Linked DNA regions of Metabacillus sp. B2-18. The protein of the gene in region 1 interacts with the protein of each later gene in a pairwise test. Links are inferred from orthologs where the notes say so. Each region holds a gene or a part of one and is shown on either strand. Other genes may lie near its edges.

Region 1 (3,870 bases):
TCCCAAACGGGAATGGCAGCATATCCTGCAGTTTTGTTAGTGAAACTGGGGTTCATGCAAAGGGTAACGACATATTTCTACTTAATAGTCGGGATCTATATGAACCTTTAATCGTACGAACACGAAAACAGGGAGATAAAATGAAATTGAAAGGCATGAACGGTACAAAAAAGGTAAAAGATATATTTATTGATGAGAAAATCCCATTACATAGCCGGCATTCATGGCCAATCGTAGAAGATGGAAAAGGGAACATCCTTTGGATTCCTGGTCTAAAAAAGTCTAGTTATGAGGCTGAGAATATAGAAGGGGATGGATGTATTGTATTACAATTCAGGAGCTAATCTTCTAGGGGGCACACATTAATGAGACAAGACATTGAAGAAATTTTAGTAACATCCGAGCAAATCCAAGAAAAGGTAAAAGAGCTTGGAGCAATCCTAACAGAGGATTATAAGGACTCATTTCCACTTGCAATAGGTGTTCTAAAAGGGGCAATGCCTTTTATGGGCGACCTATTAAAGAACATTGATACATATTTGGAAATGGACTTTATGGATGTTTCGAGTTATGGAACATCAACAGTTTCTTCTGGAGAAGTAAAAATTATCAAGGACTTGGATACTTCAGTGGAGGGAAGAGACATCCTGATCATTGAAGATATCATTGATAGTGGTTTAACACTAAGCTATCTTGTTAAACTATTCCGCTATCGTAAGGCAAAATCAATCAAAATTGTTACACTGCTTGACAAACCAACTGGAAGAAAAGCTGATATTAACGCAGACTATGTAGGCTTTGAAGTACCAGATGCCTTTGTTGTAGGGTATGGATTAGACTATGTGGAAAAGTACCGAAATCTTCCATATATTGGAGTGTTAAAGCCTGAGATTTATCAAAAATAATCTCAATTTCTAATTTGTTGTATTACCATGATTTTCTATGATACTATTTAAAATAGTCGTGTTTACTGTGGGAGGAGGTAAGGAATGAATCGGATCTTCCGTAATACCATATTTTATTTACTAATATTTTTAGTCATCATTGGAGTTGTTAGCTTCTTTACAGGTGCTAATCCTAAAACGGAGCAAATAACGTATAATGAATTCATTTCTGACTTAAATAATGGAAATGTAACAGAAATGACTGTACAGCCGGTTCGAGGTGTATTTGAAGTAAGAGGTAAAATGAAAGGTTATTCAGAAGACGAAACCTTTCTAACGTACATACCAACGGAACAAGGATTGGATCGTGTTGATAAAGCTGCTGAAGCAAACAATGTAAACAAATTGGATGTTGCGCCAGCTGAAGAAACAAGTGGATGGGTTACATTTTTCACATCAATCATTCCATTCGTTATTATCTTTATTTTATTCTTCTTCTTACTTAACCAAGCTCAGGGCGGTGGTAGCCGTGTTATGAACTTCGGTAAAAGTAAAGCCAAGCTTTACAGTGAGGAAAAGAAAAAGGTTAAGTTTAAAGATGTAGCGGGTGCTGATGAAGAGAAGCAAGAACTAGTCGAGGTTGTTGAATTCCTAAAAGATCCTCGTAAATTTGCCGAGCTAGGCGCAAGAATTCCTAAGGGTGTTCTATTAGTAGGACCTCCAGGTACCGGTAAAACATTGCTTGCAAGAGCAGTTGCAGGTGAAGCGGGAGTACCGTTCTTCTCAATCAGTGGTTCTGATTTCGTTGAGATGTTTGTCGGTGTCGGGGCTTCACGTGTTCGTGATTTATTTGAAAATGCGAAGAAAAATGCTCCATGTATTATCTTTATTGATGAAATAGATGCGGTTGGTCGTCAACGTGGTGCTGGTTTAGGTGGAGGACACGATGAGCGTGAACAAACCCTTAACCAATTACTTGTTGAGATGGATGGTTTTGGAGCTAATGAAGGTATTATCATTATTGCTGCAACAAACAGACCTGATATTCTTGATCCTGCGTTATTACGTCCAGGTCGTTTTGACCGTCAAATTACGGTTGACCGCCCAGATGTAAATGGTCGTGAGGCAGTACTTAAAGTTCATGCTCGTAATAAACCGTTAGATGAGTCAGTCGATTTAAAAGCAATTGCTGCTCGTACGCCTGGATTCTCGGGTGCGGATTTAGAGAACCTGTTAAATGAAGCGGCACTTGTTGCAGCAAGGCAGGATAAAAAGAAAATTGACAACACAGATCTTGATGAAGCAACAGACCGAGTAATTGCTGGTCCTGCTAAAAAGACTCGTGTTATTTCCAAGAAAGAACGTAATATTGTTGCTTATCATGAAGCGGGACATACAATTATTGGTGTCGTGTTAGATGAAGCAGATATGGTTCATAAAGTAACCATTGTCCCTCGTGGTCAAGCAGGTGGATATGCAGTTATGTTACCTAAAGAAGATCGTTACTTTATGACAAAACCTGAATTACTTGATAAAATCACTGGTTTACTTGGTGGTCGTGTAGCTGAGGAAATTGTCTTCGGTGAAGTAAGTACAGGAGCACATAATGACTTCCAAAGAGCGACCAACATTGCTCGTAAAATGGTTACTGAATATGGAATGAGTGAGAAACTTGGTCCATTGCAATTTGGTCAATCTCAGGGTGGTCAAGTGTTCTTAGGACGCGATATCCATAATGAGCAAAACTATAGTGATGCTATAGCACATGAAATTGATATGGAAATTCAACGTTTCATCAAGGAAAGCTATGAGCGTGCACGACAAATACTTACTGATAATCGTGAGAAGCTTGAATTAATTGCTCAAACATTATTAGAGGTTGAAACTCTTGATGCAGCTCAAATCTCAAGTCTTGTTGAAAAAGGCAAGCTTCCAGATCGTCCGGTAACAAGTAACCAGGAAAATGGTGAAAGTTCAGATGATGTAAAAGTGAATATTAACAGTAAAAAAGAAGATGAGCAATCTTCTGAGAAATAATAGAAAAAAGATCGATGACATATACTGTTGTCGATCTTTTTTATGTACAAAAAGATGAACAAATAGTGTGATCTGCTAACCTTTATACATTTTTGTTATTCTTACCTATTCACGGTAGTTTCAAAGATGGAAGTAGAGTAACTTTATGATAAAATATAACAGGAATGTCAATATAAAATAGAACAGATAAAGTGGTGATCCTTTTGATTCTTGTATTGGATGTAGGAAATACAAATACTGTTTTGGGTGTATATGAACAGGATGCTTTAAAGCATCATTGGAGAATAGAAACGAGTCGAAACAAAACAGAAGATGAGTTTGGTATGTTGATAAAGAACTTATTTGAACATGTGAATATATCCTTCAAGCAAATTGAAGGTATTATTATTTCATCGGTTGTACCACCGATCATGTTTGCGCTGGAGAGAATGTGTAGTAAATATTTTGACATAAAACCGCTGGTTGTTGGTCCAGGGATTAAAACAGGTTTAAACATAAAATATGAAAATCCCCGCGAGGTTGGAGCTGACAGAATCGTCAATGCAGTTGCAGGCATTCAGGATTATGGAAGCCCCCTTATTATTGTTGATTTTGGCACAGCTACTACGTACTGCTATGTGAATGAAGAAAAGCAGTACATGGGTGGTGCTATTGCCCCGGGAATAAATATTTCTACAGAGGCTCTCTATTCAAGAGCTGCTAAGCTTCCAAGAATAGAAATTACTCGACCTGATCATATCATTGGGAAAAATACAGTAAGTGCGATGCAAGCAGGTATTTTATATGGATATGTTGGTCAAGTTGAAGGTATTGTTAAACGGATGAAAGAACAATCTAATAAAGTACCTAAAGTTATTGCGACTGGAGGACTTGCTTCCTTGATTGCTAAGGAATCTGATTGTATTGATATTGTTGATCCATTTCTAACATTAAGAGGTTTACAACTAAT
Region 2 (8,649 bases), 3.6 Mb from region 1 along the record:
GGGAAATTTGATCTCTGGAGGCCTATATGAGTAAGAGAGTATTAGTAGTAGATGATGAACAATCAATTTCAACCTTGTTAAAGTATAATTTGGAACAAGCAGGCTATACAGTCTCAACAGCTATGGATGGAGAAGAAGGTCTGAATCTTTGTATAAAAGAAGAGCCTGATTTACTTGTGCTTGATTTAATGCTTCCGAAAATGGATGGAATTGAAGTGTGTAAACAGCTTCGACAAAGGAAAATCATGGTGCCAATTCTTATGCTTACGGCAAAAGACGATGAATTTGATAAAGTATTAGGCTTAGAATTAGGTGCAGACGATTATATGACAAAGCCTTTTAGCCCTAGAGAGGTTGTAGCAAGAATAAAGGCCATATTGAGACGCAGTCAGTCGCAGCCTGAACCTGAGGTGCAAGAAATTGAGGATGAAAATCAAGTACTGATTGGCGATTTACGAGTGTTACCTGATCACTACGAGGCTTATTATGGAAAAGAGCGTTTGGATTTAACTCCAAAAGAATTTGAATTACTAGTGTATTTAGCTAAACATAAGGGAAGAGTTCTTACAAGAGATCAGCTGCTCAGCGCGGTTTGGAATTATGATTTTGCTGGTGATACTAGAATTGTGGATGTTCATATTAGTCACTTACGAGAAAAGATAGAAAGAAATACAAAAAAACCATTATATATTAAAACAATAAGAGGGTTGGGGTACAAGCTTGAGGAGCCAAAGCTGAATGAATAGATTTCGTTCACGCTTTTTGTTTGCCCTTATTACATTAATCATTGCAGTACTGGTTGGCTTAGGGTTATTGCTAGGGCAAATTTTTAATAGCTACTATTTGAACACGTTTAAAGAAGAGTTACAAAGAGAAGCACACTCAATCTTAACGATAATATCTCGTGAGGATTTATCAAACTCTCAAATCTCAGAATTACTTTCTGACTTAGGGAAGGATTATAAATCACATATTACGATTATAGATGAAGATAATACCATTTTGTTTGATGCTGGTGACCTAACACAAGATCTGGATATGAATTCATTGAAGAATAACGTACTTCCAATCATGAGGGGACAAACTAAGGGCTATTATTATAGTGACCAAGTTCATGGGCTTGCTTATTATGGATTGCCTATAAAGGAAAAAGCTGCTTATGAAGGGATTGTGCTCGTTAGCGCGTCTGTGAGCTCTTTAACTAAAGTAAATCAACAAATGTGGGGTATTCTAGTAGCTAGTCTCGGAATCGCATTCATCATTATATTATTAATTGGAGTAAGAATTACAGCCCAATTTACTAGACCGATTGAGTCTGCAATTAAAGTATCTATGGAACTTGCAAAGGGAAATTATAAAGCACGTACATATGAAGATCATTTAGACGAAACAGGAATACTGAGTCAGTCAATTAATATACTTGCCAGAAACCTTCAAGATATGACAAGGGCACAGGAAATGCAGCAAGATCGTTTGCAAACGTTAATTGAAAATATGGGAAGCGGGCTAATTTTGATTGATGGTAGAGGTTATATTAACTTAGTCAACAGGGCATATAAAGAATTATTTGAGGTTGACTCAGCTAAGTTTCTTTATCAATTATATTATGACGCGTTTACTCATAAAGAAATTATTGAAATTGTGGAAGAGATTTTTATGACTGAGGTAAAAGTCAGAAAGCAGCTTCATCTTCCCTTGAAGATTGAACGTAAGCATTTTGAAGTGTATGGGGCACCTATTATTGGAACAAATGATGAATGGAAAGGAATTGTCCTTGTATTTCATGACATTACTGAACTTAAAAAACTCGAACAGATGCGTAAGGATTTTGTTGCGAATGTATCACATGAATTAAAAACACCAATCACATCGATTAAAGGATTTAGTGAAACATTACTGGACGGAGCACTTAGTGATAAGCAAACAGCCGAATACTTCCTTTCCATTATTCTAAAGGAAAGCGACCGTTTACAATCTTTAATTCAAGATTTGCTTGATTTATCGAAAATTGAACAGCAAGGATTTGAATTATCAATCCAAACATGTGATTTACGAGAGATCTTGGATGATATTATCGTAATGTTAGAAAATAAAGCAAGAGAAAAAGAGGTAGAGCTTTCTGTCTCTTTACCTGAAGGTCTTACTTATATTGAAGGCGACATTTATCGATTAAAGCAAATTTTTATTAATTTAATTAGTAATGCTCTAACATATACTCCACAAGGTGGCTATGTGCATGCAAAAGTGGATAAATATCCTGATTATGCAATCGTTACTGTTTCAGACACAGGGATTGGCATTAAAACGGAGGAAATCGCACGTATTTTTGAGCGTTTCTATCGTGTTGACAGGGCGAGAAGTAGAAACTCGGGTGGAACAGGCTTAGGTTTGGCAATTGTAAAACATTTGGTGGAAGCTCATAAAGGTCAAATTAGTGTGGAAAGTGAAGTTGGAAAAGGTACTACGTTTACAGTTAAGCTGAATAGAAAATTTGATGAAACTTCATAACGTAGTGACCATAAAACCTTTCTATCTGTTAATTTCGACATTATTTACAATTAATTTACACTAGGTTTATTATTACTTAATAAAATGTTGGTAATATACTAAGTGAAAACCCCTTCATCCAAGGAGCCAATCTTTTGGACGTGAGTTTACCAAATAAACTCACGTCCCTTTTTTGTTGTCATAATAAATCCTCATAAATTCAACTCTTCATAAATTTATTTTCTAATTAATACTAATAGTGGGAAGCTATTAAAAGGGAAATATGAAACCTTTTTAATGATGATTCGTATATAACTTAACAAGAAAATAAAGCAGTACATACTAAATGTACCGAATAAGAAAGGCAGGGGTTGGATGTTAAGTATAAAACGAGTACTCACGATCTTCGGATTTGCGTTGTTAATTGTGGTCTTAGGAATTGTTGCTTTTACTTCATGGTATACCGTAGATGAGTCAGAACAAGCCGTGATGATCACTCTTGGAGAGGTAGAAGAAGGAATTAGTGAACCAGGATTACATTTTAAGATGCCATAGCCAATCCAATCAGTTGAAGTTCTATCTAAAGAAACTTTCAGTTTACAGTTTGGTTATGAGGAATCTGAGGATGGTGAAGTGAAAGATTTTCCAAAAGAAACAAAAATGATTACGGGTGATGAGAATATCGTTTTAGCAGATATGGTCGTTCAGTGGAAAATTACCGAGCCGGGTAAATATTTATTTAATGCTGAAAATCCACGGGAGATGTTAGAGGATGCAACATCGGCGAGTTTAAGAAGTATTATTGGAAGTTCAACAATTGATGACGCTTTAACATCTGGAAAAGTTGAAATTGAGAAGCAAGTTCAGGAATTACTAACAAATCTTGTTGATGGATATGACATTGGAATTACCATTTTAGCCGTAAAATTACAGGATGTAGATTTACCAAACGAAGAGGTTAGGAAAGCTTTTACAGCAGTTACCGATGCTCGTGAAACGATGAATACACGTAAAAATGAGGCGAATAAATACAGAAATCAACGAACAGAAGAAGCACAAGGGGAAAAGGATGCGATTATGTCCTCTGCAGCTGGTGATAAAGCAGCCCGCATAGAAGAGGCACGTGGGGATGTTGCTCAATTTAATGCCATTTATAACGAATATGTTAATAATAAAGATATTACACAAAAGCGTTTAGTATTAGAAACAATCGATCAGGTTCTCCCGAATGCTGAGATTTATATTATGGAAGACAATGGGAACACGATGAAATACTTGCCAATTAAGGATCCGGCTTCAAAGCCTGTCGTACCAGCAGAACAGGAAGGAAGTGTTACAAATGGCCAATGATAATATCGTGAACATGGAGGAGAAGAAACCTGCCTTTTCATTTAAGGGGTATTTACGTGGGGGCATTATTCTTCTTGTCTTAATTATCTTACTTGTCTTAATATTTACCAATCTTTTTATTGTTAAGGAAAATGAATATAAGGTTGTTCGTCAATTTGGTGAAGTTGTAAAAATTATAGAAGAACCAGGATTAAATTTTAAAATACCATTTATTCAGTCAGTTACAACACTACCTAAATATCAGATGACTTATGATGTTGAAGAGGCAGAAATTAATACAAAGGATAAAAAGCGGTTAATCATTGATAATTATACCGTTTGGCGAATAAGTGATCCTAAAAAAATGATTTCAAATGCAAGATCAATTGTGAACGCAGAAACAAAGATGGCCGAATATGTTTTCTCAACCGTTCGCTCTGAATTAGGTCAATTAAACTATGACGAAATTATTAATGATGAAAAGTCATCAAGAGGAAGCTTAAATGATAAAGTAACTGAAATTGTTAATAATTTATTAGAACAGGGGAACTATGGGATCGTTGTAGCAGATGTGAGAATGAAAAGAACAGATTTACCGGCTGAAAATGAACAGTCTGTATTCACACGTATGATTTCTGAGCGTGAATCAACTGCACAAGGATATTTGTCTAAAGGTGACGCTGAAAAGAATCGAATTATTGCAGATACCGATCGAGAAGTTAAAGAGATGCTAGCAAAGGCACAGGCAGATGCTGATGTGATTCGAAGTGAGGGGGAAAGAGACGCAGCGAAAATGTATAACACTGCTTATTCTAAGGATCCAAGCTTCTATGAAATGTATCGAACATTACAATTGTATAAACAGACGATAGATGAAGAGACTGTTATTATTATTCCATTTAATTCTCCTTATGCTTCCTTGCTAAAAGGAGTCCAGTAAACGATAACAATTCATACAGTACCCCTGATTTTCCTTTCTATTTAAAGACATGATAAAATAGAGGGAAATAAGGGGTCTTTTTTTGGTTTATTGCTAATTTAGGTACATGTACAAGTAAAAGAGTGCTCCAGGACCTCCTGCAAAAAGAGAGTGTCTGAATTAGAAATCAATAGACCAGTAAAAGAGAGCTTTAGACATAAAATGTTGAACAAGAGCTTGTTCAACAATGAATACAGGAGGCTGTAAAAGTTGACGAAAAAAATAGTATTAATTGATGGGAATAGTATTGCCTATAGAGCTTTCTTTGCCCTGCCATTATTAAATAATGACAAAGGTATACATACGAACGCAATTTATGGATTTACCATGATTTTAATGAAAATACTAGAAGATGAGAAGCCGTCTCATATGCTTGTGGCTTTTGATGCTGGTAAAACAACATTTAGACATAAAACATTCCAAGAATACAAAGGTGGAAGACAAAAAACCCCACCTGAGCTCTCAGAGCAATTTCCATTTATTCGAGAACTATTAGATGCTTATCAAATCTCAAGATATGAACTGGAAAACTATGAAGCAGATGATATTATCGGTACTCTTTCCAAACAGGCTGAACAGGATGGCTATGAAGTTAAGGTAATATCAGGGGACAAAGATTTAACTCAATTGGTTACAGATAAGATAACAGTTGATATTACAAAAAAAGGGATAACAGATGTGGATTCTTACACTCCTGACTTTGTGATGGAAAAGTATGGATTAACTCCTGAGCAAATTATTGATATGAAAGGTCTTATGGGAGATACGTCTGATAATATTCCTGGTGTACCGGGAGTGGGAGAAAAAACAGCAATAAAACTGTTAAGTGAGTTTAAAACATTAGAGAGTGTATTAGATTCAATTGAAAAAGTAAGTGGGAAAAAATTAAAGGAAAAGCTTGAAGAAAATCGTGAGCAGGCTTTAATGAGTAAAAAGCTTGCAACGATTGATTGTGAAGCACCCTTAGCAATCACATTGGATGAAGTACGATATGAAGGATTCGATGCTAGTAAAGTAAAGGAAATCTTTAAGGAACTAGGCTTTAATTCTTTATTAGAAAAAATGGGTGAAGATGTAGCTGAGGAAGAAGTATACGAGGATATCAGCTTTGAAAACGTAACAGAGCTTACCTCAGATATACTGACAGATGAAGCAGCACTGTATGTAGAAATACTAGAGGATAGTTATCACCAAGCTGACATAAGTGGCGTTTCAATTATAAATAAAAATGGTCATTATTATATATCAGCTGAACTTGCTCTTAATTCTGATTTATTTAAGGAATGGGCTGCAGACGAAACCAAACGTAAAACAGTTTATGATGGTAAAAAAACAACGGTTGGCTTAAGTTGGAAAGGAATCTCTTTAAAAGGAATTGACTTTGATATTTTAATTGCGGCATATTTATTGAATCCTTCGGCAACATTTGATGACGTAGCTAGTGTAGCTAAATCACATGGCATATCGATTGTACAAGCTGATGAGGTTGTTTATGGAAAAGGAGCAAAACGTTCTATTCCTGGTGAAGAGACTCTTAGTGAGCACCTTGTTCGTAAGAGCTTAGCGATCTTTGATTTAAAAGAAAAGTTAATTGAACAACTCGAACAAAATGATCAATCATCTTTATTGTATGACTTAGAATTACCTTTATCTCTTATTCTTGCACAAATGGAAGCTGAGGGAATAGCTGTTGATGTGGACCGTTTGAAAGACATGGGTGAACATTTAGCAGAACAATTAAACGCTCTTGAAAAAAATATTTATGAGCATGCTGGTGAATCATTTAATATTAATTCTCCAAAGCAGCTTGGTGTTATTTTATTTGAGAAGCTTCAGCTGCCAGTTGTGAAAAAGACGAAAACAGGTTATTCAACTTCAGCGGATGTATTAGAAAAGCTTGAAGATAAACATGAAATCGTAAAGGATATCCTTCATTATCGTCAGTTAGGTAAATTACAATCAACCTATATTGAAGGGTTATTAAAAGTTGTTCATAAAGACACGCATAAAATTCATACTCGTTTTAACCAGGTGCTAACAACAACAGGAAGACTTAGCTCAATCGATCCTAACCTACAAAACATACCGATTCGATTAGAAGAAGGACGTAAGATTCGTCAAGCTTTTGTACCTTCTCATAAAGATTGGGTCATTTTTGCAGCTGACTATTCACAAATTGAATTAAGGGTATTAGCTCATATCGCAAATGATCAAAATTTAGTAGAAGCCTTCCAGAATGATTTAGACATTCATACGAAAACAGCTATGGATGTGTTTCATGTTGAAGAAGATGAAGTGACTTCAAATATGAGAAGACAAGCCAAGGCTGTTAATTTTGGCATCGTATACGGAATCAGTGATTTTGGTCTTTCTCAAAGTTTGGGGATTACTCGTAAAGAAGCCGGTGAATTTATCAAGCGTTATTTAGAATCCTTTGTTGGAGTACAGGACTATATGGATGATATTGTAGCTGATGCAAGAGAGAAGGGTTATGTTAAAACATTGCTTCATCGAAGAAGGTATATTCCTGAAATCACGAGCAGAAACTTTAATCTTCGCAGCTTTGCTGAACGAACAGCTATGAACACTCCAATTCAAGGAAGCGCAGCCGATATTATCAAAAAAGCGATGATTGATATGGCTGCAAGATTAAAGCAAGAAAAGCTGCAAACAAAGCTGTTATTACAGGTGCATGATGAATTGATTTTTGAAGCTCCTAGAGAAGAAGTGTCAATTTTAGAAAAAATTGTTCCAGAAGTAATGGAAAATGCGGTTGAGTTAAAAGTGCCATTAAAGGTGGACTATTCTTATGGAGATTCCTGGTATGATGCAAAATAAGCATAGAAAACTGTAGGGGGCTTGATTGGCCCCTTTACTTTTCATTAGAACTTGGTGATAAGCCAAGCACTAATGTGAAAAGGATGTGAACAAATTACAATGCCTGAATTACCAGAGGTTGAAACGGTACGACGAACATTGCTTCAGTTAGTGAAAGGGAAAACGATTAACGGAGTCAATATTCATTGGCCGAAAATCATTAAAAAGCCAGAAGAGCCTGAACAATTTAGAGATGCAATCATTGGTCAAACAATTCATGATGTTCAGCGCAGAGGCAAATTCTTAAAATTTATACTTGATGATTTTGTTCTTGTTTCTCATTTGCGAATGGAAGGAAGATATGGTTTATATCAACCACAGGAGGAATTTGATCATCATACACATGTTATTTTTACGTTTACAGATCATACGGAATTAAGATATCGGGATGTTCGAAAGTTCGGGACTATGCATTTATTTAAGAAGGGAGAAGAAGAAAGTACACTCCCTCTTTCCCAACTAGGGCCTGAGCCATTTTCTAAAGAATTCACGGTGGAATATCTTCGAGGTCGTCTGGCAAAAACTGAACGGAAAATTAAGACGGCTTTGTTAGATCAATCAGTTGTTGTGGGACTTGGCAATATATATGTAGATGAAGCTCTTTTTAGATCAAGTATTAAACCAGATCGTATAGCCAGTAAATTAACAAAAGCGGAATATAAGATTTTACATGAGCAAATCATTAAAACCCTTGAAGAAGCAGTTGCTCAAGGAGGCAGTACTGTTCGCTCATATGTAAATACACAAGGTGAAATCGGTATGTTTCAGCTTCAATTATACGTTTATGGCAGAACAAATGAGCCATGTAAAAAATGTGGAAAAACATTAACAAAAACAGTCGTAGGCGGACGAGGAACTCATTATTGTGAGCAATGTCAAAAATAGGTCGAAGAAAAAAGGCAAAAGACATAAATATGTTTTTTGCCTTTTTTGTTTATAAAGAATCAATATAAATCATAAGGTAATCCATACTCAAA

The links.
Region 2: the proteins of ftsH (region 1) and hflC interact in binary tests that used the Escherichia coli proteins (3 or more experiments, as listed by UniProt). The link is inferred for Metabacillus sp. B2-18 from one-to-one orthologs.

Annotation. Positions count from the first base shown.
Region 1 is NZ_CP088245.1:79,090-82,959, forward strand. What follows is about bases 458-3,455. They hold ftsH (ATP-dependent zinc metalloprotease FtsH), read left to right. Parts: upstream 458-989; coding sequence 990-2,921; downstream 2,922-3,455. Other genes in these bases: hpt (hypoxanthine phosphoribosyltransferase), read left to right, coding at 458-905; LPC09_RS00415 (type III pantothenate kinase), read left to right, coding at 3,125-3,455. Also shown: tRNA lysidine(34) synthetase TilS, read left to right, coding at 1-344; more of hpt, read left to right, coding at 366-457; more of LPC09_RS00415, read left to right, coding at 3,456-3,870. UniProt on the Escherichia coli protein: Acts as a processive, ATP-dependent zinc metallopeptidase for both cytoplasmic and membrane proteins. Plays a role in the quality control of integral membrane proteins.
Region 2 is NZ_CP088245.1:3,692,040-3,700,688, reverse strand. The notes cover bases 2,797-5,791. They hold hflC (protease modulator HflC), read left to right. Parts: upstream 2,797-3,826; coding sequence 3,827-4,756; downstream 4,757-5,791. Other genes in these bases: polA (DNA polymerase I), read left to right, coding at 5,006-5,791. Also shown: LPC09_RS18795 (response regulator transcription factor), read left to right, coding at 27-746; two-component system histidine kinase PnpS, read left to right, coding at 739-2,508; more of polA, read left to right, coding at 5,792-7,633; mutM (DNA-formamidopyrimidine glycosylase), read left to right, coding at 7,733-8,557.